2 regions of the Methylobacterium sp. 285MFTsu5.1 genome follow, and region 2 is predicted to be linked to the other one. Evidence: predicted binding sites of a transcription regulator. Region 2 holds the regulator's gene; the other holds the start of a gene.
The links. Region 2 encodes LexA, which represses DNA repair genes until DNA is damaged. Its sites were predicted from a motif close to TGTTCNNNNTGTGTTCNG; they were not measured.
Positions count from the first base shown of each region.

Region 1: recA (recombinase RecA) is a predicted target of LexA. The motif match lies at 1,819-1,836, and genes of this name have one in related genera.

Region 1 is NZ_KB911282.1:164,517-178,624, reverse strand. Features, by position in the region: gene rpsC (30S ribosomal protein S3) at 1-472, shown strand, start outside; gene rplP (50S ribosomal protein L16) at 484-897, shown strand; gene rpmC (50S ribosomal protein L29) at 910-1,125, shown strand; gene rpsQ (30S ribosomal protein S17) at 1,147-1,410, shown strand; gene recA (recombinase RecA) at 1,898-2,989, shown strand; gene H288_RS0119455 (PAS domain-containing sensor histidine kinase) at 3,113-5,908, opposite strand; gene flhB (flagellar biosynthesis protein FlhB) at 6,088-7,155, opposite strand; gene fliR (flagellar biosynthetic protein FliR) at 7,209-7,970, opposite strand; gene fliQ (flagellar biosynthesis protein FliQ) at 8,022-8,288, opposite strand; gene fliE (flagellar hook-basal body complex protein FliE) at 8,337-8,651, opposite strand; gene flgC (flagellar basal body rod protein FlgC) at 8,696-9,103, opposite strand; gene flgB (flagellar basal body rod protein FlgB) at 9,169-9,570, opposite strand; gene H288_RS0119420 (hypothetical protein) at 9,903-11,177, shown strand; gene H288_RS0119415 (hypothetical protein) at 11,291-11,527, shown strand; gene H288_RS0119410 (MFS transporter) at 11,552-12,880, opposite strand; gene dnaN (DNA polymerase III subunit beta) at 13,100-14,108, shown strand, end outside.
Region 2 is NZ_KB911273.1:95,291-109,398, reverse strand. Features, by position in the region: gene H288_RS0109110 (DNA polymerase Y family protein) at 1-917, shown strand, start outside; gene H288_RS0109105 (error-prone DNA polymerase) at 914-4,198, shown strand; gene H288_RS0109100 (hypothetical protein) at 4,279-4,743, shown strand; gene fae (formaldehyde-activating enzyme) at 4,783-5,322, opposite strand; gene H288_RS0109090 (hypothetical protein) at 5,643-5,858, shown strand; gene H288_RS0109085 (hypothetical protein) at 5,877-6,326, opposite strand; gene lexA (transcriptional repressor LexA) at 6,577-7,305, shown strand; gene H288_RS0109075 (ComEC/Rec2 family competence protein) at 7,299-9,626, opposite strand; gene gltX (glutamate--tRNA ligase) at 9,820-11,247, shown strand; gene gltA (citrate synthase) at 11,548-12,837, shown strand; gene H288_RS0109060 (AlkA N-terminal domain-containing protein) at 12,906-13,787, shown strand; gene H288_RS0109055 (hypothetical protein) at 13,861-14,108, shown strand, end outside.

The DNA of each region.
Region 1 (14,108 bases), on a different contig from region 2:
CACGATGACGAAGGCCGACGTGACCATCAACATCGTCGAGGTGCGCAAGCCCGAGATCGACGCCACCCTGGTAGCCGACTCGATCGCCCAGCAGCTCGAGCGCCGCGTCGCCTTCCGGCGTGCCATGAAGCGGGCCGTGCAGTCGGCCATGCGTCTGGGCGCCGAGGGCATCCGGATCAACTGCTCGGGCCGTCTCGGCGGCGCCGAGATCGCCCGCCAGGAATGGTACCGCGAGGGCCGCGTCCCGCTGCACACGCTGCGCGCCGATGTCGACTACGGGACCGCTACGGCGTTCACGACCTACGGCACCTGCGGCATCAAGGTGTGGGTGTTCAAGGGCGAGATCCTCGAGCACGACCCGATGGCCCAGGACAAGAAGGCCCAGGAAGAGGGCGGCCGCTCCGGCGGACGCCGTGAGCGCGATGGCGAGGGCGGCCGCGAGCGCGGACGCCGCGAGCGCGAGCACGCGTAAGGTAGGAAGCCATGCTGCAACCGAAAAAGACCCGCTTCCGCAAGCAGTTCAAGGGCCGCATCCACGGTGCGGCCAAGGGCGGCTTCGAGCTGAACTTCGGCCAGTTCGGCCTGAAGGCGGTGGAGCCCGAGCGCGTCACCGCCCGCCAGATCGAGGCGGCCCGCCGCGCGATCACCCGCGAGATGAAGCGCCAGGGCCGCGTCTGGATCCGGGTGTTCCCGGACGTCCCGGTCTCGTCGAAGCCGACCGAGGTCCGTATGGGCTCCGGTAAGGGCGCCCCGGATTACTGGGCGGCCCGGGTCCATCCCGGCCGGATCATGTTCGAGGTCGACGGCGTTGCCGAGAACATCGCCAAGGAGGCGCTCCGCCTCGGCGCCGCGAAGCTCCCGATCCGCACGCGGGTCGTCCAGCGCATCGCCGACTGAACGGAGGATATCGTGAAGTCGACCCAGAGACTGTCTGATCTGAAGGCGCTGTCGCCGGATCAGCTGAATGACGAGCTGATCAACCTCAAGAAGGAGCAGTTCAACCTGCGCTTCCAGGGGGCCACCGGCCAGCTCGAGAACGTCGCCCGCGTCCGCGAGGTCCGTCGCGACATCGCCCGTGTCCGGACTCTGCAGCGTTCCAAGACGCTGCAGCAGGCCAAGGGCTGAGGCGGGTTTTAGGAGACAACCATGCCGAAGCGCATCCTGCAGGGCACCGTCGTCAGCGACAAGGGTGAGAAGACCATCGTGGTGAAGGTGGAGCGCCGCTTCACGCACCCGGTGATGAAGAAGACCGTGCGGCGGTCGAAGAACTACCACGCGCACGACGAGGGCAACGTCGCCAAGGTCGGGCAGACGGTGTTCATCGAGGAGTGCCGTCCGTTCTCCAAGACCAAGACCTGGAAGCTGGTCGAGGGCGAGGCCGCCCAGGCCGAGGCCGGCGAGGCCGCCTGATCCCGGGATCCCGGCGGCTGCGGTCTCCGCGTCCGCCAGATCCCGGCCCGCGGCGTCGCGGGATGGTGCCTCCTTTGGGGTGACCATCCCGGGGATGCCCGGCGACCGGTACGACGAACGCCCGGACGCAATTCGACTCGCGAGAGCCGGATTCGTGCCGGGCGTCGTCGTTTTCGGCGGCATGTCTGGCGGTTGGGTCCTGGTCGCCGGCGGGCCGAGCCTGCTGCGGGACCGCGGGAGGCGTCGCCATTGCGGCTGGCGGTCGTCCCGTCCCGGCGCGTTGTGTCGGCGTTCGTACGGGTCCTCGCGGGCGATTACCGGATTGGATTGCTGTCGCGGGGCATCCGGGGCTCGAGCCGGGATTTCGTGACTTGCGTCCAGCAAAACGGCGTTCCGGCCTTGCTGGCTGAGAACAAAACGGGTACATAAAGGCGGTGGCGACGCGCGTTGTGAACTGCGTCCAACCCCTTCATAAGGAGCCCGCCAGATGGCCCAGCCCGCATTGAAAGTGGTCGACATGCCCCCGGTGGACAAGGACAAGTCCAAGGCCATTGACGCTGCCCTGGCTCAGATCGAGCGCGCCTTCGGCAAGGGCTCGATCATGCGGCTCGGCAAGAACGACAAGGTCCAGGAGGTCGAGACCGTCTCGACCGGCTCGCTGGGCCTCGACATCGCGCTCGGCGTCGGCGGCCTGCCGCGCGGCCGGGTGATCGAGATCTACGGTCCGGAATCGTCCGGCAAGACGACGCTGGCGCTCCACACGATCGCGGAGGCCCAGAAGAAGGGCGGCGTCTGCGCCTTCGTGGATGCCGAGCACGCCCTCGACCCGGTCTACGCCCGCAAGCTCGGCGTGAACCTCGACGACCTGCTGATCTCCCAGCCCGACACGGGTGAGCAGGCGCTCGAGATCACCGACACGCTGGTGCGCTCGGGCGCCATCGACGTGCTGGTGGTCGATTCGGTGGCCGCGCTGACCCCGCGGGCCGAGATCGAGGGCGAGATGGGCGAGAGCCAGCCGGGCCTCCAGGCCCGCCTGATGAGCCAGGCCCTGCGCAAGCTGACCGGCTCGATCTCGCGCTCGAACTGCATGGTCATCTTCATCAACCAGATCCGGATGAAGATCGGCGTCATGTACGGCAGCCCCGAGACGACCACGGGCGGCAACGCCCTCAAGTTCTACGCCTCGGTGCGCCTCGACATCCGCCGCATCTCGACCCTGAAGGACCGCGACGAGGCGATCGGCAACCAGGTCCGCGTCAAGGTGGTGAAGAACAAGGTCGCGCCGCCCTTCAAGCAGGTCGAGTTCGACATCATGTTCGGCGAGGGCGTGTCGAAGGTCGGCGAGCTGATCGACCTCGGCGTGAAGGCCGGCATCGTCGAGAAGTCCGGCGCCTGGTTCTCGTACAACAGCCAGCGCCTCGGCCAGGGTCGCGAGAACTCGAAGGGCTTCCTGCGCGACAACCCGAAGATCGCCGCCGAGATCGAGGGCTCGATCCGGCAGAATTCCGGTCTGGTCGCCGAGAAGATCCTTGAGAACGCCGCGCCGACGGCGGACGATCTCGACGAGGGCGAGGCCTAGGCCGCGCCGCCGCGGGCCGGCGACGGCGCGCGGCGGACTTGGCGACGTTCGAAGATGCGCGGCCCCGGAGTCTCTCCGGGGCCGCTCTTCGTTGAGCGACGGTGAGCGGAAGCGAGGGGCCGGTCAGTCCGCCATCGTCTTCTTCACGGTCTCGACGAGCTGCTTCAGGCTGAAGGGCTTGGGCAGGAAGTTGAAGGTCTCGCCCTCGGGCAGGTTCTTGCGGAACGCGTCCTCGGCGTAGCCGGACACGAAGATCACCTTCAGGTCGGGCTGATGCTTGCGCACCTCCCGCAGGAGCGTCGGGCCGTCCATCTCGGGCATGACCACGTCGGAGACGACGAGATCGATGGTCTGCGCGCCCTCGCGGACGATCGCCAGGGCCTCGAGGCCCGAGGCCGCCTCCAGCACCGTGTAGCCGCGGGCCGAGAGCGCCCGGCTGTTGACCGCCCGCACCGGGTCCTCGTCCTCGACGAGCAGGATGGTCCCCTGCCCCGTATGATCGGCGGCGGGCTTGCGCGGCGCCGGCTTGTCGACCTTGGCGGGCGGCGTCTTCCCGTTCGGCACAGCGGCGTCGCCGCCCGCGGCCGGCGCGGTGACCGGCTTGGCGTCCGACCCGGAATCGGGATGGGCGGTGGTGGAAGCCGGCGCGAGCGGCTCCGCGCGCGGAAGTGCCGGCTCGGCGGCCGCGACCGGCACCTCCTCGGGCTCCGCCACGGGCACGTGACGCGGCAGGTAGATGCGGAAGGCCGTGCCCTCCCCGACCTTCGACTGCACGTCGATGGTGCCGCCGGACTGCTTGACGATGCCGAACACCGTCGAGAGCCCGAGGCCGGTGCCCTTGCCGATCTCCTTGGTGGTGAAAAACGGCTCGAAGATCTTCTCCATCAGCTCGGGCGGGATGCCCTGGCCGGTGTCGCGCACCTCGATCAGCACGTGGTCGCCCGCCGGCGCCCCACCGCGCCCCTCCGCCCCGGCGGCCGCCCCCGGATCGGAGACGTTCTCGGTGCGGATCATCAGCTTGCCGCCCTCCGGCATGGCGTCGCGGGCGTTGACCGCCAGATTGACGATCACCTGCTCGAACTGGTTGACGTCGGCCTTCACGGGCCAGACCTCGCGGCCGTGCTTCAGCTCCAGCGCGACGCGCTCGCCGAGCAGCCGCTTGAGGAGGAGGGTCAGCTCGGAGAGCGCCTCCCCGACATTCATCACCTCCGGGCGCAGCGTCTGCCGGCGGGAGAACGCCAGGAGCTGGCGGACGAGGCCCGCCGCCCGGTTGGCGTTCTGCTTGATCTGCATGATGTCCTGGAAGGCCGGGTCGGTCGGCCGGTGGCTCGCGAGCAGCAGGTCCGAGTAGCCGATGATCGCCTGCAGGACGTTGTTGAAGTCGTGCGCGATGCCGCCGGCGAGCTGGCCGACCGCGTTCATTTTCTGGGCCTGGGCGACCTGCTGCTCCAGCTGGCGCTGCGCCGTCGTGTCGAGGGCGTAGAGGATCACCCGCTCGGCCTCGTCGGTCTGCTGGCCGGCATCGCCGCCGTCGGCCGGGCTGAGCCAGACCCGGGCCGAGCGGCCGCCGGGCCCGTTGAGCTGGACCTCGATGGGCTCCGGATCCGTCCGCCCGCTCGCGGCGCGGGCGAGCCCGGCCTCCAGGGCGGTCCGGTCGGCCACCGAGTCGGCGACGTTGGGCTCGACCCGCGGGACACCCTCCCCGTCCGGGGCGCCGTCGTCGGCCTGCCGCGGGACCGTGCCGAACAGGCGCGTGAACGAGGCGTTGGCGCGGGCGATCCGGCCGCCGCTGTCGAGGGTCGCGATGGCGATCGGCGAGTTGTTGAGGAAGCGGGCGAGCCGGACCTCGGCGGCGCGCTGCGGCTCGTCGGTCTCGGCCCCGGCGGAGCGGTTGATCACGAAGGTCCGCGACGAGCCGGGCTTGCCGTCCTTGCCGAAGGCGACCCGGTGGTAGAGCCGGACCGGCAGGGTGTGACCGTTGCGGCGGCGCAGGTCGAGGTCGAAGCGGTCGGTGCGGACCTCGCCCGGCAGGCCGGCCGTGCGCACCAGCACGTCCGCCTCCGGGGCGATCTCGGTGAGGTGCGGGCCGCCGGGGCCGACGCTGGCGAGGTCGTAGCCGAGCCAGGCCGCCAGGGTCGCGTTCATGTAGACGATGGCGCCCGCCGGATCGATCGACAGGAAGCCCGCCGGGGCGTGGTCGAGGTAGTCGATGGCGTGCTGGAGCTCCTGGAAGACGTTCTCCTGCCGCTCCCGCTCGGCAGTGATGTCGGCCACCGTCCAGAGGGAGGCCGACCGGCGCGGGCGCGCGAGGGGCCGCACCGAGACCCGGTACCAGCCGAAGCCGCGCTCGCCGGCCGTGGGGCCGAGGGGCGGCGACATCCGCACCTCCTCGGTGTGGGCCCGGGCGTCGCGTGAGGCCTGCGACAGGCGGTAGACCGCCTCGGAGACCTCCGGCGAGCCGACGAGGATGCGCTCCACCGGCACGAGGTTGGAGAAGGTGTCGCCGCTGGCGATCCGGAGATAGGCCTCGTTGGCGTAGATCAGCCGGCCGCCGTCCTCGACGACCAGCTGGCCGTCCGGCGAGGCGTCGACGATGCCCTTGGTGATGTCGTCCCGGGCGGCGCTGCCGCTGAGCTGGAGCGCCCCGATGGCGAGGGCGAACAGGAAGAACACGCCCGCCATGGCCAGCAGGGCCAGCAGCCAGACGATCAGCGACTGGGCCTGCTCGTTGGCCACGAAGGACAGGCCGATGGCCGCGCCGACCAGCAGGCCGGCGAGCACGAGGAGCAGGCCGACCCGGCCCGGCTGTTCCGAGCGGTCGATCGAGCCCGTTCCCAGCAGGGACGAGGCCTGCGCGACCGGGGGACCCGAATTCTGCGGGCCCGCGGCGGGCGCCGGAGGTCCAGTGACGTCGGCCATCGGCTTCATTCCAGAACAGTCACCCGGTTAGTCCGCCGGCCATATCAGGACATGCGGGGCGCGGCATCAGTCTCGTCGCGCCAAGCCTTGACACAGCCTCGCGAAAAAAGGTGGAGGAAGCGTGGCTTTCGCCCCACCGGGCGTTCGGCGAGACGGCGCGGCGCGCGGATCGCGCGGGGCTACGCCGCCCGTCTCCGCAGGCGCAGCACGAACCCGATGACCTCCGCCACCGCGCGGTAGTGCTCGGCCGGGATCTCCCGGTCGATCTCCACGGTGGCGTGGAGCGCCCGGGCGAGCGGCGGGTTCTCGATCACCGCGACCCCGTGCTCGGCCGCCACCGCGCGGATGCGCAGGGCGAGCGCGTCGACGCCCTTGGCCACGCAGACCGGCGCGGCCATGCCGGTCTCGTAGCGCAGTGCCACCGCGTAGTGGGTGGGGTTCGTCACCACGACGGTGGCGGTGGGGACCGCGGCCATCATGCGCTTCTTCACCCGGGCCATCCGGAGCTGCTTCAGGCGACCCTTCACCTCGGGATTGCCCTCCGACTCCTTCATCTCCTGCTTCAGCTCCTCCTTCGACATCCGGTGGCGCTTGCGCCAGCGGAACCGCGCGTAGAGCGCGTCGCCGAGGGTGATCGCGAGGTGCATGCACAGCATGCCGGCGAGCAGCTTCAGGCTGAGGGACAGGATCGCCGGCATGGAGGCGGCCGGGTCCAGCTGGGCGAACACTTCCAGCCGGTCGCGGTCGTTCCACAGCATCACCGCGCCGACCACGCCCACGGCGGCGATCTTCGCCAGCCCCTTGCCGAACTGGAACAGGGCCTCGACGCCGAGGAGGCGCTTCACGCCCGCCATCGGCGAGAGGCGCGAGAATTTCGGCATCAGCGTCTCGGCGGAGAAGACCAGCGGGTGCTGCAGGAGCCCCGCGGCCAGCCCGGCCACGACCGCCAGCCCGACCGGCACCGCCACCGCCTGGAGCCACAGCCACAGGCCGCGCGTCATGGCCGCCTTCATGGCCGTGGCGTCGTCCGGCAGGGTATGGGCGTTGGCGAGGTAGGCCTTGAGCCCGTGCAGCAGGTTCGTGGCGATGGTCGGGGCCGCGACCAGCAGCGCCAGGGTGAACGCGGCCAGTATCGCGAAGGTGTTGATCTCGGTGCTGGTCGCGACGTCGCCGCGCTCGATCGCCTGATCGAGCCGTCGTTGGGACGGCTCCTCGGTCTTGTCCTCGTCGTCGGTATCGTCGGCCATCGCGCGTCGGGCTCAGAGCGTGGGCATCGTCGGGGCACGGGCGGTCCGGCCGCTCAGCGGCCGACGTAATCCCCGAGATACCGGCCCAGGTCGTCCAGGAAGACGCCCATCATGACGCCGAGGCAGCCCATCAGCAGCAGCATGCCGATCAGCACCGAGGCCGGGACCGCCAGGAAGAACACCTGCATCTGAGGCATCAGCCGCGACAGCACGCCGAGACCCAGGTTGAACAGGATCCCGAAGGCGATGAACGGGCCGGCGATCTGCACCGCCAGGGTGAAGCCCCGGGCCAGCGCCTTCGTGGCCAGCATCAGCGCGTCCGAGAAGGACGGCACGCCGTCGGGGGGCAGCACCACGTAGCTGCGGGCCACGCCCTCGATGGCGAGATGGTGCAGGTCCGCGGCGAAGATCAGCGTGATCCCGAGCAACGACAGGAAGTTGCCGATCGCCACCTGCTGGCCGCCCTGGCTCGGATCCACCGTCATCGCGTAGGACAGCCCGACCTGCGCCGAGATGATCACCCCGGCGGTCTGAAGGGCGGCGAGGATCATCCGCACCGTGAGGCCGAGCACCAGCCCGATGATCGTCTCGCCGAACAGGAGCCCGATCAGCCGCGGGCCGGCCACGCCCTCCGTGCCGCCGACCAGCGGGCGCACGGTCGGGAACAACACCAGGGACGTGAGCAGCGCGAAGGCGAGGCGCAGGCGCGGCGACACCGTCTGCTCGCCGATCCCCGGCATCAGCATGATCAGCGTGCCGATGCGCGCGAAGGTGATCAGGTAGGCCGAGGCGATGCCGGGCAGGAGCAGGTTCATCGCGGCCCCTATGGCACGCGGGGGCCGCGCCTGTCCCGGCCGGCGGGCGCATCAGCCGCCGGCCGCGATGCGGGCGGCGATGCGGGTCATGTAGCCGGCCATGGCGTCGCCCATGAAGGGCAGCATCAGCAGGAGCGCGGCGAACACCGCCACGACCTTGGGCACGTAGATCAGCGTCTGTTCCTGGATCTGCGTCAGGGCCTGGACCAGGGAGACGGCGAGGCCGACCGCGAGCGCGACCAGCATCAGGGGCCCGGCCACCTTGAGGAACACGAAGATGCCGTCGCGGGCGATGTCGAGGATGGCGAGGCCGGTCATGGGGATGCGCTCAGTGCGGGGGGAGCGGGCGGGGAAACGGTCGGCCGGTCAGATCTGCATCCGCATGATCTCCTCGTAGGCGGAGATCATGCGGTCGCGCACCGCCACCATGGTCTGAAGGGCCGTCTCGCTCTCGGCGACCGCGGTGACCACGTCCACGACGTTGGCCTTGCCGGCGGCCGCGGAGACGGCCTGGGAATCGGCCCGACGGCCGGCATCGCCGACGCTGTCCAGGGTCTGCCCGAGCATCTGCATGAAATCGGTGCCGGTGCCGGTCGTCGGCTGCACCCGGGGGGCGGGCCGGCCGCCGGCGAGGCCCTGGACGGCCGCGTAGGCACCCGCCGCGAAGTTGCTCGAAGCCATCGCCATGCGTCCTTGCTAAGCGGTCCTGCCGCGGGCTTCGGGGGTCACTTCAGGATGCCGAGGGTCTGCGCCAGCATCTTGCGGGTGGCACTGATCATGTTGAGGTTCGCCTCGTAGGAGCGCTGGGCCTCCCGCAGGTCCATGTTCTCGATCAGCGCGTTGACGTTGGGCATCTGCACCACGCCCTGGGCGTCGGCCGCGGGGTTGCCGGGCTCGTACTTGGTCCGGAAGGCCGACGGGTCGCGCCTGACGCGCCCCGCCTCGACGAGCTTGGCACCGGTCTCGTCGTCGAGGTGGCTGGTGAAGGTCGGGATCTTGCGGCGGTAGGGCTGCGCCCCGGCGGAGGCCGGCGCGGAATCGGCGTTGGCGATGTTCTCGGCGATGATGCGCATCCGGCCCGACTGGGCCTTGAGGCCCGCGGCCGCCACCGCCAGCGACTTCGTGAATTCCATGGCTCAGGACCCTCCCGCTGCCGCGACCCCGCGGCCGTCGGCGCTCCACATTCGGCCGTCGCGCGTCAGCTCTTGCCGATCGCGATCTTCAGGGTGGTCAGGCTGTGCTGGTACAGCGAGGCGGCGAGCTGGTAGTCCGCCTGGTTCTCGCCGGCCTTCATCATCTCGTCCTCGAGGTTGACGCCGTTGCCGCTGGGCCGGACCTCGAAGCCCTTGGCGCGCTTGGAGTCGGCTCCGACCGTCTGACCGGGCGGCGCCATGTGGCCCGCGCTCGTGAGCGTCAGGCCGGAGCCGCTGGTGGCGAGGGCGCCGGTCGCCCGGTCGAAGCGCGGCTCCACGAGGTCGCGGGGCTTGAACCTCGGCATGTCGGCGTTGGCGACGTTCTCGGCGATCACGCCCTGGCGCGCCTGCGCCCATTGCATCCGCGTGCGCAGCATGCTCAGCACGGGCAGATCGGTGAGGGCCATGGTCGCCTCCGGGATGGCGTGGCCGCGCCGGGACGAGCGGGCTCGGCAAAATCTGCCGCCTGCATGGTTAACGGCGCGTTAAGCCCGATCTCCGGGCCGGCCGGTGCCCGCATCAGCTCGCGCCACGGGGGGAGTGAACCCCCGGTTCGGCCGGGCCGGCGGCGCAGTCCCGACCTATTGTCTTGCGCGCGCTCAATTAAAAGGTCTGTTAACGAACTCTTAACGTCGTTTGCCTTGCCGCCCCTCCGGCGTGGTATGGATCAAGTCCGTGCCGGCGCGCACCCGCGGCGGTCGGAACGTGCGAGTGCGTAATCTTGCGATGGCTGCAATCCGTGTTCGGCTCTGACGGCTCCCCCATCGTCCAGTATATCGTGATCTTCGCCGTCATCTTCACGGCGCTCGCGGCGATCGTGTTCACGGTGCGCCGGCTCACCGGCCGGAGCCTCGCCCTGCCGGGGCGGTCCGGGAGCCGCGGGCGCCAGCCGCGGCTCGGGATCGTCGACGTGTACGAGCTCGACCGGGCCCGGCAGCTCATCCTTCTGCGCCGGGACAATGTCGAGCACCTGCTCCTCGTAGGCGGCCCCAACGATGTGGTGGTCGAGCGCAATATCCAGCGCGGCCAGCGGCCCCTGCCGGAGGCGGCGATCCGGCCGGAGCTGGCGCCGGAGCCGCTGGACGAGCCGCTCCCGGACCCCCTCGTCCAGGGCGGCCGCCTGCCCGAGCCGCCCCGCGGTCTGCCGGAATCTGGCGGCCGGCGCGCGGAACCGCTGTTCGATCCGGGCTTCGCGATGCCGGTGGTGGTGCCGTCGCCGGTGCCGCGCTCGGCCTCCGCTCCGCCCGTGACTCTGCCCCTCGATCCCGGGCTGTTCGGCGGCGACGAGCCCGGCCAGGACGTCACCGCACCTCTGAGTGCAGCGCCGCCCCAGCCGCCCGCGCCTCAACCCCCGGCGCCGCCCGCGCCCGAGCCGGTGGTGCCGCCGCCGATGGTGTCGCCGCCGGTCGCGCCGCCGGCAGTGGAGCCGCCCGCGCCCCCGCCGCGCGAGCCGGTCGCCCCGCGGCGGATCCTGAGCCGGACCGCGCCGCCGCTGATCGAGCCGCGGCCCAACCCGGCCTCCGAGCGCAAGCCCGAGCCGGCACCGGCGGAGCCGGAGCCCGCCCGTCTGGCCCCGAGCCTCGCGGTGCCCTCCGAGCGCAAGTCGGTCGATCCGGTGGTCCTGTCCGACATGGCCCGGCAGCTCCAGGCCGCCCTGTCGCGCTCGTCCTCGGCCGTGACGCCGCCGCCGCAGTCCGCGCCCGCCCCGCCGGCGCCCGAGGGCGTCGATCCGCTGGCCGCCGCGATGGCGAGCGTCCCGGTCGAGCCGGTGCCCGCCCCCGCCCCGGTCGAAGAGCCGGAGGCCCCGCCGCCTCCGCCTCCGCCTCCGGCCAAACCCGTGCCGCCGCCGGCGATGCCCAAGGTCGAACCCCCTCCGCCCGTGCCGGCCCCCCCGCCGCCGCCGCCGTCCGCGCCCACGCCCGACGCGAAGGGATCCGGCAACCCGTTCTCGGTGGAGGAGATCGAGGCCGAGTTCGCCCGCCTCCTCGGTCGCCCGCTCGACAAGCGGAGCTGAGGAGCTCCGCCCCCGCCGAGCGGGCGCGTCGGGACCGCGTCCTCGATCGCGAGAACCGCGATTTACCGACGGTTAACCATCTTCCGGGACGTTCCGGCCCGGAGGATGTCGCTATGCTCGCGCTGGATGCTGGAACGGCTCACCGGAGCCGCGCTTACAGGGCCTTCCGGCTCGACCGGGCGGGCCGCGTCCGCGCGGCCGAGATCCTGTCGGCCGAGGACGACACGCAGGCGCGCCGCCGCGCCCGGGCGATGGTCGGGCGCGACGCGATCGAGCTGTGGGAGCGGACGCGCTTCCTCGGGCGCTTCGAGCCCACCGTGGCGGCGGCTCAGGATCGCGCCGGCCGCTGAGGCCGGCGGCGCCCGCCCGTCCCGTCAGCGGCCGGCAGTCTCCGGCATGGCCAGCACGGCGAGGAAGCTGAGGATCGCGGCCCCCGCTAGGTAGAACCCGACGAAGCCGATGCCGCCGTAGGCCGCGAGCTGCTGCGCGATGTAGGGCGCCCCCGAGGCCCCCAGGATCCCCGCGAGGTTGTAGGTCACCGAGGCGCCCGTGTAGCGCACCCGCGTCGGGAACAGCTCGGGCAGGACGGCGCCCATCGGTCCGAACACCCACCCCATTGTCAGGAGGCTGAGGCACAGGAAGCCGAGAACCGGCGGCCAGGTGCCGGTGCCGGCGGCGTGGCCCAGCATCGGCCCCATGAGGAAGCCCAGCAGGAACGTCACAGCCATGCCGGAGAGCAGCACAGGCCGGCGGCCGAAGCGGTCGGCTGCGGCCCCCGACACGACGGTGCCGAGCGCCATGAAGCAGACCGCGATGCACTCGAACAGCAGGAAGGTCGGCCGGCTGTAGCCGAGGGTGCCGGTGCCGTAGCCCAGGGCGAAGACGGTGGAGAGATAGAAGACCGCGTAGACCGCCACCATCGCGAAGGTGCCGACCAGGACGGCGTGTCCGTGCTGGGTCAGCATGGTGGCGAAGGGCACGCGCTCCGGCCGGGCCTGGCTGAGCGCCGCCTTGAAGGCCGGCGTCTCGGTGAGCTTCAGGCGCACGTAGAGCCCGACGCCGACGAGCGCCGCCGAGGCCAGGAACGGCAGGCGCCAGCCCCAGGCCTGGAAGCTCTCGGGCGTCAGGCCGAAGCTGAGGGCGAGGAAGCCGAGATTGGCCAGGACGAAGCCGACCGGCGCCCCGAGTTGCGGGAAGATGCCGTACCACGCGCGCCGGCCCGGCGGCGCGTTCTCGACCGCCAGCAGCGCCGCGCCGCCCCACTCGCCGCCGAACCCGATCCCCTGCCCGCAGCGCAGGATGCACAGCGCCGCCGGCGCCCACCAGCCGACCGACGCGTAGGTCGGCAGGCAGCCGATCAGCACCGTGGAGATGCCCATGATCAGCAGCGACGCCACCAGCGTCGCCTTGCGGCCGACCCGGTCGCCGAAATGCCCGAACAGGGCCGCGCCGACGGGCCGCGCGATGAACGCGATGGCGAAGGTCGCGAAGGCGCTGAGCTGCTGCACGCCGGGCGCGCCGGCGGGGAAGAAGACCGGGCCGATCACCAGGGCGGTGGCGGTGGCGTAGATGTAGAAGTCGAAGAACTCGATCGCCGTCCCGACGAAGCTCGCGGCGAGGATCCGCCGAGCACTCGGGGGGGCGCTCGGGGTGGCCTGCGAGGGGTCTGCGGTGTTGCCTGCGGGGTCGATGGTCTGCAGCATGATCGGGATGGGGGGATCCGGGTCGGTCGCGGCGCTTTCGCACGGGCCGCCGGGGGCCGATACCCCGCTCCGGACATGGGCATCCGCCCTGGACGCGGAGGTCGCTGTGCGGTGCACCGACGGCGGCCTTGCGTTCCCCTGTCCCCTTCGCCAAGCTGAACGGCCATATTCCGCGACGGTCGCCGGCCGCGGCGCCGTCCCTATCACTTGAGTATTGCGATGAGAGTCACTGTCGAGCGCGCGGCCCTGCTCAGGTCGCTCGGCCACGTGCACCGGGTCGTCGAGCGCCGCAACACGATCCCGATCCTGTCGAACGTGCTCCTGCGCGCGGAAGGGTCGGGTCTCCAGCTCCGGGCGACGGATCTCGACATCGAGGTGACCGAGAGCGTGCCGGCGGACGTGGCGGATGCGGGCGCCACGACCGTGCCGGCGCACGTGATCTACGACATCGTGCGCAAGCTCCCCGACGGCGCGCAGGTCTCCCTGGAGACCGGCGGCGAGTCCGGCCAGATGACGATCCGGTCCGGACGCTCGCGCTTCGCCCTGGGCGCCCTGCCGGAGGGCGACTTCCCGGACCTCGCCGCCGGCGAGATGCCGCACGGCTTCGAGATCGCCGCCGCCGACCTGAAGCGGCTGATCGAGAAGACCCAGTTCGCGATCTCCACCGAGGAGACCCGCTACTACCTGAACGGCATCTACCTGCACACGCTGGAGACCGAGAACGGCCCGGCGATGCGGGCGGTGGCAACGGACGGCCACCGGCTCGCCCGCGTCGAGATCCCGGCCCCGCAGGGCAGCGTCGGCATGCCGGGCGTGATCGTGCCCCGCAAGGCGGTCGCCGAGATCCAGAAGCTCCTCGACGACGGCGGCGAGACCGTCGCGGTCGACCTGTCGCCCGCGAAGATCCGCCTGCGCTTCGCCGGCGGCCTGACGCTGATCTCCAAGCTGATCGACGGCACCTTCCCGGATTACCAGCGGGTGATCCCGGCCAACAACGACAAGCGGCTGACCGTCGAGCGCGACGCCTTCGCGAAGGCCGTGGACCGGGTCTCGACGATCTCGTCGGAGCGCGGGCGCGCGGTGAAGCTCGGGCTCGCCGAAGGGCGCCTCGCGCTCTCGGTGAACAACCCGGATTCCGGTAGTGCCACCGAGGAACTCGACGTCGACTACGAGGCGGCCGGCCTCGATATCGGCTTCAACGCCCGCTACCTCCTCGACATCACCGCGC
Region 2 (14,108 bases):
GGCAGTCGGACATCGTTCGGACCGCCCGGGACCTGATGGCGGAGACCGCGCCGCGGCTGGAGCGGGACGGGCTCGGCGCCTGCGCCCTGCGCCTCGGCCTGCACCGGGTCGACGGCGCCCTGCGGGTGATCGATCTCGGCCTGTCCCGCCCCGAGCGCGATCCTGAGCGGGTCGCGGCCCTCGTCGCCCTGCGCCTCGACCGGCTGGGCCCCGCCCTCGACGCCGGCTTCGGCTTCGAGACGGTGGCGCTCGCCGTGACGGTGACCGGCCCCATGCCGGCCCGCCAGACGGATCTCGGCGCGGCGGCCCCGGGCGACGGGATCGGGTTCCTGGCCGACGCCCTGGCGCAGCGCCTCGGGCGGGCGCTCCTGCGGCTCGAGCCGCGGGCGAGCCACCTGCCGGAGCGGGCCGACCGGGACCGGGTCTGGGTTGCCGGAATGGGGCACGGACCGTCGACCGATCGAGGCGTCAGCCGGCCACGGGCGCCTCTCCCGCCCCCCGCTCCCGAACGGCAGCGTGGGCCGGATGCGCTCCTTCAGCGTCGGCGTTCAACCGTGATGGCTGCGCCTTCCGACCCAGCGGCGGAAGAGGAGGCGCGCACCGGCGCGTCCCCCTGGCCCGACCACCTCCCGCCCCGCCCCCTGGTGATCTTCCCCCGCGGCGAGGCCGCCCTCGACGTGCTCTCGACCGTCCCGGAGGGGCCGCCCCGGCGCTTCCGCTGGCGCGCCCGGGTCCACCGCGTCGCCCATGCCGAGGGGCCGGAGCGGATCGCCGCCGAATGGTGGCGCGCGCCCGGCGCGGATCGCGATTACTACCGCATCGAGTGCGAGGCCGGGCACCGGCTCTGGCTCTACCGCGACGGCCCGCACGCCCCTGATCGCCCGGCCGCGTGGTACGTCCACGGGCTCTTCGCGTGAGCGGCCCCGCCTACGCCGAGCTCGCCGTCACCACGAACTTCTCCTTCCTGCACGGCGCCTCCCATCCGCAGGACTTCGTCGTGCAGGCGGCGTCCTACGGCCTCGCGGCCATCGGCATCGCCGACCGCAACACCGTGGCCGGCGTGGTCCGGGCGCACGCGGCGGCGCTGGCGCTCGACCAGGAAGGCACACCGATCCGGATCCTGCCGGGGGTGCGCCTCGTCACCGAGGAGGGGTTCGAAGCCGTCACCTACCCGATGGACCGGGGCGCCTGGGGGCGCCTCTGCCGGCTGCTCACCCTGGGCAACCGGCGCGTCCGCAAGGGCGCGTGCCGCTTCTCCTTCGCCGAGATGGTGGAGGCCGCCGAGGGGCAGATGTTCATCGCGATGCCGCCGGCCCGGCGCCTGCCGGAGGGGTTCCGGGCGCGGCTGGAGGCGCTGGCCGCCGCCGCCCCGGGCCGGACCTTTCTGGGGGCGAGCCACACGCGCCGCGGCGACGAGCGGCGGCGCCTCGGGCTGCTCGCCGAGCTGGGCGCGGCCTCCGGCGCCCCGATGGTCGCGGTCTCGGACGCGCTCTACCACCATCCCGAGCGACGCCCGCTGCAGGACGTGGTCACCTGCATCCGCCAAGGCTGCCGGATCGAGGACGCCGGCTACCGGCTGGAGGCCAATGCCGAGCGCCACCTGAAGCCCGCCGCCGAGATGGCGCGGCTGTTCTCCGACCACCCGGAGGCGCTGGCCCGCACCGTCGAGATCGCGCAGGCCTGCGAGTTCAACCTGTCGCAGCTGCACTACGAGTATCCCGACGAGCCGGTGCCCCCCGGGCGCACGCCGCAGGAATACCTGGAGGAGAAGACCTGGGAACGGGCGCGCTGGCGCTACGGCGGCGAGGTCCCGGACGGCGTCGCGGCGACGCTGCGCGAGGAGCTGCGGCTCATCGCCAAGATGAAATACGCCCGCTACTTCCTGACCCTGTTCGACGTGGTCGAGTTCGCTCGCGGCCGGGGCATCCTCTGCCAGGGCCGCGGCTCGGCGGCCAATTCCGCCGTGTGCTTCTGCCTCGGCATCACCGCGGTGGACCCGTCGAAGCACCGGCTGCTCTTCGCCCGCTTCATCTCGGAGAACCGCGGCGAGCCCCCTGACATCGACGTCGACTTCGAGCACGAGCGCCGCGAGGAGGTGATCCAGCACCTCTACGCCCGCTACGGCCGGGAGCGCGCCGCCCTCTGCGCCACGGTGATCCACTACCGGCCCCGCATGGCGATCCGCGAGGTCGGCAAGGTCCTGGGCCTGACCGAGGACGTGACCGCGGCGATCGCCGACACGGTCTGGGGCTCCTGGGGCACCGGCATGCCGGACCAGCACGTGCGCGAGGCCGGGCTCGACCCGGAGAACCCGGCGATCCGGCAGGCGCTCGACCTCGCCCACCAGCTGATCGGCTTCCCCCGCCACCTGTCGCAGCATGTCGGCGGCTTCGTGCTGACCCGCGGCCGCCTCGACGAGACCGTGCCGGTGGGCAACGGCGCCATGGCGGACCGCACCTTCATCGAGTGGGACAAGGACGACATCGACGCGATCGGCCTGATGAAGGTCGACGTGCTGGCGCTCGGCATGCTGACCTGCCTCAAGCGCGGCCTCGATTTCTTGGAGAAGGATCACGGCACCTTCTACGAGACGCTGGCCGACCTGCCGCAGGACGATCCCGCGACCTACGCGATGCTGACGAAGGCCGATTCCGTCGGCGTGTTCCAGGTCGAGAGCCGGGCGCAGATGTCGATGCTGCCGCGCCTTAAGCCCAGGGAGTTCTACGACCTCGTGGTGCAGGTCGCGATCGTGCGCCCCGGCCCGATCCAGGGCGACATGGTCCATCCCTACCTGCGGCGACGCTCCGGGATCGACCCGGTCGAGTACCCGGCCCCGCACCCGGATCACGGCCCGGCGGACGAGCTGAAGGAGGTCCTGCAGAAGACCTACGGCGTGCCGCTGTTCCAGGAGCACGCCATGCAGATCGCCATCACGGCGGCGGGCTTCACCCCGGCCGAGGCCGACGGGCTGCGCCGGGCGATGGCGACCTTCCGCCACGTCGGGTCGATCGGCGGCTTCGCGGACAAGTTCGTGGGCGGCATGACCCGCCGGGGCTACCCGCAGGACTTCGCCGAGCGCTGCTTCGCGCAGATCCGGGGCTTCTCGACCTACGGCTTCCCGGAGAGCCACGCGGCGAGCTTCGCGCTCCTCGTCTACGCCTCGGCCTGGATGAAGTGCCGGCACCCCGACGTCTTCCTGGCCGCGATCCTCAACGCCCAGCCCATGGGCTTCTACCAGCCGGCCCAGCTGGTGCGCGACGCCCGGGCCCACGGGGTCGAGGTGCGGGGCGTCTGCGTCAACGCCAGCGACTGGGACTGCACCCTGGAGCCGGCCGGGGATCCGGCGCTGCACGCCGTGCGGATCGGTCTGCGCGTCGTGCGCGGCCTGCCCGAGGCCGCGATGCGCCGGCTCGTGCGGCTGCGCGCCAACGGCTACGCCAGCATCGAGGGCCTGCAGGCGTCCCTCGCCCTGCCCCGCAACGCCCTGGAGCGGCTGGCGGAGGCGGACGCGTTCCGCTCGCTCGGCCTCGACCGGCGCGCCGCCCTGTGGATGGTCCGCACCCTGGAAGGGACGTCATCCCGCAAGGCCGCCAAGGCCGATGCGAGCGAGCGCCGCGCCCATCTTCTCGACGCACCCCTGCCGCTCTTCGCGTGGCACGCCGATGACGGCCTGTTCCGGCACGAGCCGGCGGTGGACCTTCAGCCCCTGGCCCCGTCCGAGGCCGTGGCCGAGGATTACGCCGCCACCGGCCTGTCGCTCCAGGGGCACCCGGTCGCGTTCTTCCGGGGGCGGCTCGCCCGGATCGGCGCGATTCCGGCCCGGGCCCATCTCGATCCGGCGCTGCCCCAGGGGGCGCGGGTCACGGTGGCAGGGCTCGTGCTGATCCGCCAGCGGCCCGGCACCGCCAAGGGCGTGGTCTTCCTGACGCTGGAGGACGAGACCGGTATCGCCAACGTGATCGTCTGGAAGACCGTGTTCGAGGCGAACCGCCGGATCGCCATGCAGGCGCGGTTCCTCGCCGTGCGCGGCCGGATCCAGCGGGCGGACGGGGTGGTCCACCTCGTGGCGGAGGGGTTTCGCGACCTCACCGCTGCCCTGCGCGATCTGCGCGAGGCCGGCATGAAGCTGCCGCCCGAGAACACGGATTTCGGCGTGCCCCCGGACCGGCGCGTGTTCCCCAGCCGGGATTTCCACTGAGGCCGGCACTTCGACCAGCCCCTCGACCAGCCCCTCGACAGGCCCCTCGACAGGCCCCGCGCCGCGCGTAGAGTGCGGCGATGTCGAGCTTCGCCGTCCCGCGCCTCCTCCTCGCCGCCTGCGCGGCCCTGCCCCTCCTGGCGGAGGCCGCCCGGGCCGACAGCTGCGACGACCTCACCCGCCAGATCGCCGACGCGATCGGCGGCCGGGTCGGCAAGCGCGCCGGCCCCAGCATCGACATCCGCGTGGCCGGCCCGATCAAGTTCGACGTGACCTGCCGGGCCGAGCCGATCGTGCAGGCGACCTCCGCCGAGCCGAGCCCCTCGGCGACCTTCTTCCGCGACCTGTCGGTGGCCTCCGAGATCCTCATCGGCCAACCGGCCGCGACCGTCGAGCCGATCATCGCCACCGCCTACCGGACCGCGCTGGCGGAGCGGCGCAAGTCGTTCATCCAGCAGAACGGCTGGTCGGCGTCCTGCTACACCGACCCGGGCAGCAGCACGATGCGCACCCTGTGCTCGGTGGGGCGTATCCCGCCGGGCTGAGGCGGACCTGAGCCGGCAGGATGCGTGGCCTGGGCCCGCTCAGTACTCGATCACGCCGTCGAGCGCGTAGTGCTTCACGGTCTTCCGGTTGGCGATCAGCTCGTCGACCGTGGGCTCGCCCTTGAGGGCGCGGGCGATGGCGAGTTTCGTGGCCTCGTAGTTGGTCCGGTAGAGGTCCTTCTGGTCGAGGTTGTCGTCCTCGGCGCAGCGCTGATCGAGCCAGATCATGATGATCATGCACAGCTCGTCGAGCCCGTCCTTCGGCAGGATGCCCTCGATGATGCAGTCCACGATCGCGTCGCCGGTGGCGGCCTGGACCACGCCGCCGAGGAGCTCGGCATACTCGGCCGTGTGGATCGTGACCTTGGTGGTCATCATCGTGGCCGGGCGCACGAGCTGGTTGAGGTCGCGCACCACGAACATCCGCGTGTGGCCCTGGACCTGCCCCATCATCGACGCGAAGGCCTGACCGACCGGGCCGCGCACCGAGCCGATCAGCACCTCCGGCATGGCGTCGGTGTACTGGCCCTCGGCCGCCAGCACCGTGGCCTCGCCCGTGCGGAACCAGATCTCTTGCATGTTCGAACTCCACCTGATCGGAGCCCGCGGGAGACATCATCGGCGGCCTCGCGTCAATCGCCCCGAAGCCGGCTCCCATCCCGGCCGCCCCTGCCCTCGCCCGCGCTGCGGCGCGGGCGCGGACCCGTGCCGCCCCGCGTCGCCGCGATGCGGCCGCCGGCATCCGCGACGGCGCGCATCTCCACCCCTGCGCGGCCTGTGGCCTTGAGGAACGCGGACAGGCGAGGCAGGGAAGATCGGAGCGCGGCTCCGGGAGCGGTCCCGGGCCTGGCCGTTCCGGTGGGCGCGCGGCGCCGTGCCGGGCATGCGGGAGGAACACGATGGCGGAGAGCACGGACCGGGGCTCCGGCTGGAGCCTTCAGGCGAGCGCCGTGCCCGACGGGGTGCGCCTGGAACTCGCCCTCGCCGACCTCGGCGGTGCGCCGGTCACCGCCGCGATCGTGCTCGACCGGACGGAGGCCCGGGCCTTCGCCCGCGCCCTGCTGGCCGCCGCCGGCGACGCCGCGGAGCGGACCTTCCCGAAGCCGGGCGCCTGAGGACGCGCCGCCGGCCGGTCAGCGCACGCCGAGGCCCGGATTGCGGCCCGGCAGGCGGGGGACCACGGTGCCGCGCTTCTCGATCGGCGCGTCGCAGGCGTAGGCGAACTCGGTCTTCAGCGGATCGAACACGGTCTCGCCGGTGATCCGGCAATCCTCGCGCACGGTCTCGTCGAGATAGGCCCGGGCGGCGGTGCGGAAGCGCTTCACCCGGGTGGCGCCCGGCTCCGGATCGATCCGGACCTCGCTCAGGTTGCAGCCGGTATACTCGCGCAGGGCGTTGGACACGATCAGCATCCGGCGCAGCTGCCGGTTGTCGTAGACCTCGTAGGGCTCCTTGCAGCCGATCGTGACGACCTGGGGAGTGAGCGCCACGTAGTTCCGCGAGATGTAGGAGAATCCGGTGGTGCAGCCGGCGAGGCCGAGGGCGGCGAGGCCGAGGGGCAGCAGAGCTGCGGGTCGTCGCATCCTCGTCATTCCAAGAGGGTCCCAGCCCGCACCCCGGATCCGCCGCCTTCCCGGCGGGGCGCCGCGATGCATTGAAACGGCTCCGCTTGCGCCGTCAATGCGTTTCTCGACCTTCTCCCGCGGGCGCGCCCGCGGCGCGCCGAGCCGAGCGGTGCCGCTCTTGCGGAACACTTGCGGAACGTTTAACCTGTTCGTGATTTGTTTCGGAGACCGTCACGTGGCGGTCCGCCAAGCCGCGAGTCCCCCGTCGATGCTCACGCGCAAGCAGCTGGACCTCCTGCGATTCATCCAGAGCCGGATGCAGGAATGCGGTGTCCCGCCGTCGTTCGACGAGATGAAGGATGCCCTCGATCTCAAGTCGAAATCCGGCATCCACCGGCTGATCACGGCGCTCGAGGAGCGCGGCTTCCTCCGGCGCCTTCCGAATCGGGCGCGCGCCATCGAGGTGATCCGGATCCCCGAGAGCCTGACCCAGGCCGCTCCGGCGACTCAGGCCCCCGCCGAGCCGCGCCGCTTCACGCCGAGCGTGGTCGAGGGCGGTAAGTCCAAGCAGCCGCCGGCCCCGGCGAGCACGCGGATGATCGACGAGTCCGGCCGCGCCATCTCGATCCCGGTCATGGGCCGGATCGCGGCCGGTACCCCCGTCTCGGCGATCCAGAACCAGAGCCACGCCATCACCCTGTCGCCGGACTTCGTGGCCGGCGGCGAGCACTACGCCCTCGAGGTGCGCGGCGACTCGATGGTCGAGGCGGGCATCCTGGACGGCGACCTCGTGGTCATCCGCAAGCAGGAGACGGCCAATACCGGCGACATCATCGTGGCGCTGATCGACGACGAGGAGGCGACGCTCAAGCGCCTGCGCCGCCGCGGCTCGTCGATCGCCCTCGAGGCCGCCAACCCGGCCTACGAGACCCGCGTGCTCGGGCCCGACCGGGTCCGGATCCAGGGCCGCCTTGTGAGCCTCGTCCGCCGCTACTGAAGCGGCTCGGCCGGCGCGTCGCCGGGGGCGAGGTCTCCGCCCGGCGCGGCGTCGGCCTCCGGCGTCGCGGCGACCCCGTCCTCCGCGGGGCGGTCGCCCGGCTCCGCGGTGACCGGCCGCGGCGGTCCCGGCCCGCGCCCGGCGGCCGGCCGCCAGGGCACGGCGCGGCCGTCGTCCCGGGCGTAGCGCGCGGCGAAGCCGTCGCCGTCGGTCCGGAGGGCCACGGCCCCGCGGGCGGCGAGGACGCGCCGGTCGATCACCAGCGGCCCCGTGCAGGTCGGCGGCGCCGCGAGGCCCGTGATCAGCACCGCGGCGCGGGCGCAATCCTCCGGGAAGGCCCGCCGGTCCCGGACCAGGGCGACCGCCCGCCCGTCCGGCAGCCGGGCGGTGCAGCCGAGCCGGTCGCAGCGCCCGCTGCCGGACCGGACGATCAGCCCCGCGGACCGCCGCCCGTCGCCGTCCGCCTTCAGCCACTGCTCGAGGACGAAGCCCGAAGGGCTGCCGAGGGCCGCGAGCCGCCCGTCCGGGCCCCTCACCGCGGCCCCCGCGCCCTGCCGGTCGACGTAGAGGTCGTAGTGGTTGGGCCGGGCCGCGAGGACGAGCCCGAGCAGGACCGGCGGCACGGCGAGCCAGCGCAGGCGCGAGGCCGGCAGCGTCCCCAGCAGCAGGCCGGCGGTCAGCAGGGCGAGCGCCCCGGCGCCGAAGGCCGGCAGCACCAGGACCGCCCGCTCGAACCCGGCGATCCAGTCCGAGATCGCCAGCATCCCGGCCACCGCCTGCCCCATCAGCCACCAGACCGGCCGGTCGAGGGCGAAGGGATAGGCGAGGCAGCCGATTACCGCGGCCGGCATCACCACCAGGGAGACGAGCGGCAGGGTCAGGGCGTTGCCGACGAGGCCGAAGGGCTGGACCGTCTGGAAGTGGTAGGTGGCGAAGGGGGCCGTCGCGACCTGCGCCACCAGGGTCGTGGCCAGGGTCCCGGTGATCGCCGACAGGCCGGTCCCGACGAGCCGCCCGATCCGCCCGGCCCCCGGGCGCACGAGCAGCCGCCCGTCGATCAGCCGCGCGCAGGCGATCAGCCCGGCCACGGCGCCGAAGGACATCTGGAAGCTCGGGCCGAGCAGGCCCTCCGGCTCCCGGGCGAGCGCGATCAGCGCCGCGAGGGCGAGGTTGCGCATCGACAGGGCCGGCCGGTCCACCAGGATCGCGCCGAGCATGATCAGGGTCATGATCAGCGAGCGCTCGGCCGCGATGTCCCAGCCCGAGAAGGCGCAGTAGGCGGTGACGCCGACCATGGCGAAGCCGGCCGCGATCTTCTTGATCGGCCAGAGCAGCGCGCAGAGCGGCACCGCGGCGAGGAGCGCCCGCACCAGCCAGAACACCACGCCGGCGGCCAGCACCATGTGGAGGCCCGAGATCGACACCACGTGGTAGATGCCGGCGGCGCGGAGCGCGTCGTTGGTGGCCGGCCCGATGAGGCCGCGCTTGCCCGTCACCAGGGCCGCCGCCACCGCACCCGCCTGGCCGCCGGCGGCCTCCGCGATCCGGCGCGTGAGCCCGTTGCGCGCCGCGTCGAGCGCAGCGGCGAGCCGCAGGCCCAGCGGCGGCGGCCCGGACGGTTCCCGGACGGTGACGGTGCCGATCAGCGAGCCCACCGCGCCGATCCCCTGGAAATAGGCGTCCCGGGCGAAGTCGTAGCCGCCGGGCCGGGCCGCCTCCGGGGGCGGAAGCAGCCGGGCCGTGGCGGCGACGCCGTCCCCGGGACGCGGGATCGGCGTCTTCCGGAACGAGACCCGGACCCGGGCGGGCCGCGCCTCCGGCGCGAGGCCGGCGAAGCTCTCCACCCGGATCACCAGCCGGGCGCCCACCTCGCGCTCGTCCAGGGCCTCGACCGTTCCGACGAGCGGGCCGATCGTGGTGCGGGTGAGGATCGGTGCGGCGACCTGCGAGACCCGCCAGGTCGCCGCCGCGAAGCCGAGGAACGCGGCCGCCACCGCGAGCGCCGCCGCCAGGGCCGCCGGCCGCGCGCCGAGGACGGGGACCGGCGCCAGCGCGAGGCCGGCCGCGATCAGGGGGGCGGCGAGGCTCGGCGCGCCGTCGGCCGCCGCGAAGTAGACCAGGATCCCGCCGCCGAAGGCCACCGCCAGCCAGGGGAACAGCCGGCGCTGCTCGGCCTCGCGGGCGAGGCCGGCGACGACCCAGTCGCGGAGCGCCGGGAGGGCGGCCGGGAGGGCGGCCAAGAGGGCGGCGGGAAGGGCTCGGGCGCGCGGGCCGATCAGCGCGACCGCGCCGTCCGCCCGCCTCGCGCCGATCCGCCGCATCGCCGCCGCCCCGCTCCGCGCGACCTGTCGTCGGGGCCGTGCGATTCTGCGGGCGATTCTTAACGCATCCGCCGGCCCGTGCTACAGCGGGTTCTTCGTGCTACGGGCGCCCTGTCGAGCCCCTCGCCGCTCCGCCGCCCCTTCGCCGTCCGTCGCGCCCCGTCCGCGACCAGCCCCGGAACATACCGGACCGATGTCCTCAGCCGTCGTCACGCGCTTCGCCCCCTCGCCCACGGGTTACCTGCATATCGGCGGGGCCCGCACGGCCTTGTTCAACTGGCTCTACGCCCGCCACACCGGCGGCACGATGCTGCTGCGCATCGAGGACACCGACCGCGAGCGCTCCACCAAGGGGGCGATCGACGCGATCCTCGACGGCCTCTCCTGGCTCGGCCTCGACTGGGACGGCGACGTGGTCTTCCAGTTCGCCCGCGCCGAGCGCCACCGCGCGGTCGCCGAGGAGCTGCTGGCCGCGGGCCGCGCCTATCACTGCTACGCCACCGCCGAGGAGCTCACGCAGATGCGCGAGACCGCCCGCGCGGAGGGGCGCGCTCCGCGCTACGACGGCCGCTGGCGCGACCGCGACCCGTCCGAGGCCCCCGCCGGGGTCAAGCCGGTGATCCGCCTGCGCGCGCCGACCGAGGGCGAGACCGTGGTCGAGGACGCCGTCCAGGGCCGCGTGACCTGGGCCAACAAGGACCTCGACGACCTCGTCCTGCTGCGCTCGGACGGGACGCCGACCTACATGCTCGCCGTCGTGGTCGACGACCACGACATGGGCGTCACGCAGATCATCCGCGGCGACGACCACCTCACCAACGCGGCGCGCCAGAGCCAGATCTTCTCGGCCCTCGGATGGGACATCCCGAGGATGGCGCATATCCCGCTGATCCACGGAGCGGACGGGGCCAAGCTCTCGAAGCGCCACGGCGCGCTCGGCGTCGAGGCCTACCGCGATCTCGGCTACCTGCCGGCGGCCCTGCGCAACTACCTCGTGCGGCTCGGCTGGAGCCACGGCGACCAGGAGGTCTTCTCCACCGACGAGATGGTCGCGGCCTTCGACCTCGGCGCGGTCGGACGCTCCGCGGCGCGGTTCGACTTCGCCAAGCTCGCCAACCTCAACGGCCTCTACATCCGCACCAGCGCCGATTCCGACCTCGTCGCGGCGATCGAGACCATCCTGCCCAACGTCGGGCCGGAGCGCGGCTTGTCGGCGCCGCTGCGGCCCGACCTCAGGGACAAGCTCGTCCAGGCCATGCCGGGCCTGAAGGAGCGGGCCAAGACGCTGATCGAGCTCCTCGACAGCGCCTACTACCTCTACGCCCAGCGGCCCCTGGCGCTCGACGACAAGGCCCGCGCCCTGCTCTCCGACGAGGGGTGCGGCCGCCTCGCCGGGGTGCGGCCGGTGCTCGAGGCTGTGCCCGACTGGAGCGCGACCTCCACCGAGGGCGCGGTGCGGCAGTACGCGGAATCGGCCGGCTGCAAGCTCGGGCAGGTGGCCCAGCCCCTGCGCGCGGCGCTCACCGGCCGCACCACCTCCCCGCCCCTGTTCGACGTGATGGCGGTGCTCGGCCGGGAGGAAACCCTGGCGCGCCTCGGGGATCAGGCGCCGCAGGGCTGAGGCCGGGCTGAGGGCAGGGACGAGGCGGGGACGAGGCGGCGCTGGGACCGCCGCGCGCGGACCGGGAGCGGACAGGGAACTGCCGGCCCCGACCCGGATTGCGTTGGGTGGAAATCGGTTGGCGGAATTCGCTTGGCGACGGGGGCGGGTTGTCACCGACCCCGTTGCTGCTGCACTGCCGTTTGGGTAACCCATGGCTGTGAGCACCCGCAGCATAATGCGTGTGCTCAGGCCCCCGGGACCGACTCGGGCAGCCCGAGGCCGGCATCCGCCACGTCGCCAGAGAAGGGTCCACGATCCATGAGCGCACCCAGCACCATCACCGTGGACGGCAAGTCGATCGAACTGCCGGTGAAAACCGGCACGATCGGGCCGGACGTGATCGATATCGGCAAGCTCTACGCCCAGACCGGCGCCTTCACCTTCGACCCGGGCTTCACCTCGACGGCCTCGTGCGAGTCGAAGATCACCTACATCGACGGTGACGAGGGCGTGCTGCTCTACCGCGGCTACCCGATCGAGCAGCTCGCCGAGAAGGGCGACTTCCTCGAGACCTGCTACCTGATGCTGTTCGGCGCCCTGCCGACCGCCGCCCAGCGGGCCGATTTCGAGTACCGGGTCACGCGCCACACCATGGTGCACGACCAGATGAACCGGTTCTTCACCGGCTTCCGCCGCGACGCGCACCCGATGGCCGTCATGGTCGCCTCGGTGGGCGCCCTCTCGGCCTTCTACCACGATTCCACCGACATCACGGACGAGAGCCAGCGGCTGATCGCGTCGATCCGCATGATCGCCAAGATGCCGACGCTCGCCGCGATGGCCTACAAGTACTCGATCGGCCAGCCGTTCGTGTACCCGAAGAACGATCTCGACTACACGTCGAACTTCCTGCGCATGTGCTACGCGGTGCCGTGCGAGGAGTACGAGGTGAACCCGGTCTTCGCCCGGGCGCTCGACAAGATCTTCATCCTGCACGCCGACCACGAGCAGAACGCCTCGACCTCGACGGTGCGGCTCGCCGGCTCCTCGGGCGCCAATCCCTTCGCCTGCATCGCGGCCGGCATCGCCTGCCTGTGGGGCCCGGCCCATGGCGGCGCCAACGAGGCGGCCCTCAAGATGCTGATGGAGATCGGCACCCCCGAGAATGTCAGCAAGTACGTCGCCAAGGCCAAGGACAAGAACGACCCGTTCCGCCTGATGGGCTTCGGCCACCGCGTCTACAAGAACTACGACCCGCGCGCGCGGATCATGCAGAACACCACGCACCAGGTGCTCAAGGAGCTCGGCAAGACCGACGACCCGCTGCTCCACGTCGCCATGGAGCTGGAGCAGATCGCGCTCAAGGACGAGTACTTCATCGAGAAGAAGCTCTACCCGAACATCGACTTCTACTCGGGCATCACCCTCAAGGCGATGGGCTTCCCCACCGACATGTTCACCGTGCTGTTCGCGGTGGCCCGCACCGTCGGCTGGATCGCCCAGTGGGCCGAGATGATCGAGGACCCGTCGCAGAAGATCGGCCGTCCGCGCCAGCTCTACGTCGGTCCGGCCCAGCGCGACTACGTGGCCGTGGACCAGCGCGGCTGAGGCGGGACCACCTGCCCCGGGAAGCGTCGAGCGGGGCGGCCGAGAGGCCGCCCTTCGCGTTCGCGGAGGTGATCGAACGCCGCCTGCCCGTCCGGCCGCCCTACGACTGGCCGGCGATCCGCGCGTTCCTCGCCAAGCGGGCGATCCCGGGCGTCGAGACGACGGATCCCGCGGCTTCCTACGCGCGCACGATCAGCGTCGCGGGGCGGCACGGGCTCCTGACGGTGGCACCGGGCGCGGATTGCCTGCACGTCGCGCTGCGCGGCGTCGAGGCCGGGCACGAAGAGGCCGTCGCGGGACGCCTGCGCCGCCTGTTCGACTGCGACGCCGATCCGGCCGCCGTCGCGGCCTGCCTCGGCGGGGACCCCGTCCTGGCCCCGCTCGTCGCGGCGCGGCCGGGTCTGCGCCTGCCGGGGGCCTGGGACCCGTTCGAGACCGGCTGCCGGGCGATCCTCGGCCAGCAGGTCTCGGTGGCGGCCGCGATCGGGCTCGCGGGCAGGCTGGTGGCGGCGTTCGGGACGCCGCTGGCGGAGCCGGCAGGCGGTCTGACCCACGTGTTTCCCGCGCCGACCGATCTGGTCGAGGCGGACGTCGCCCTGGCGCTCAACATGCCGCGGGCCCGCGGCGCGGCGATCCGGGCGCTGGCCGCGGCGGCGCTGGCCGATCCGGACCTGTTCGCCCCGGCGGAGTCGCTCGAGGCCGCGGTGCTGCGCTTCACGGCGATCCGCGGGATCGGTCCCTGGACGGCGCAGTACATCGCCATGCGGGCGCTCAAGCTGCCGGACGCCCTGCCGGTGGGCGATGTCGGGCTGCTGCGGGCGCTGGAGGGGGCCACCGGGCGTCCCAGTCCTGCGGAGCTGCTGGCGCGGGCCGAGGCGTGGCGCCCGTTCCGGGCCTACGCGGCGCAGCACCTCTGGGCGGCGGACGAAGCGTCCGCGACGGGGCGATGAGGCGACCGAGAGGTTCATGTTCCGCATCGCCGATATCGGCTAAGCTTGCGGCCGGCCGGGGGGCTCAGGTTCGATGTCGGAAGCGGACAGCGAAGCGCGCGACACGCTTGTTGCGAACGAGCGGATCAAGTTCACGGCCACCTACGCCAACGGCCTCGCGGTCGCGATCTTCGCCGTCGGCGGTTTCGCGCCGTTCATCTCGACTGCCCTGTCGGATCGTCCGCACTTCGCGCCCGTGCTCATCGCCATGGTGGTTTGCTGGATCATGAGTGGCGCCATACATTGGGCTGTGAGGCGCGCATTGCGGAACCTTCGCCCATG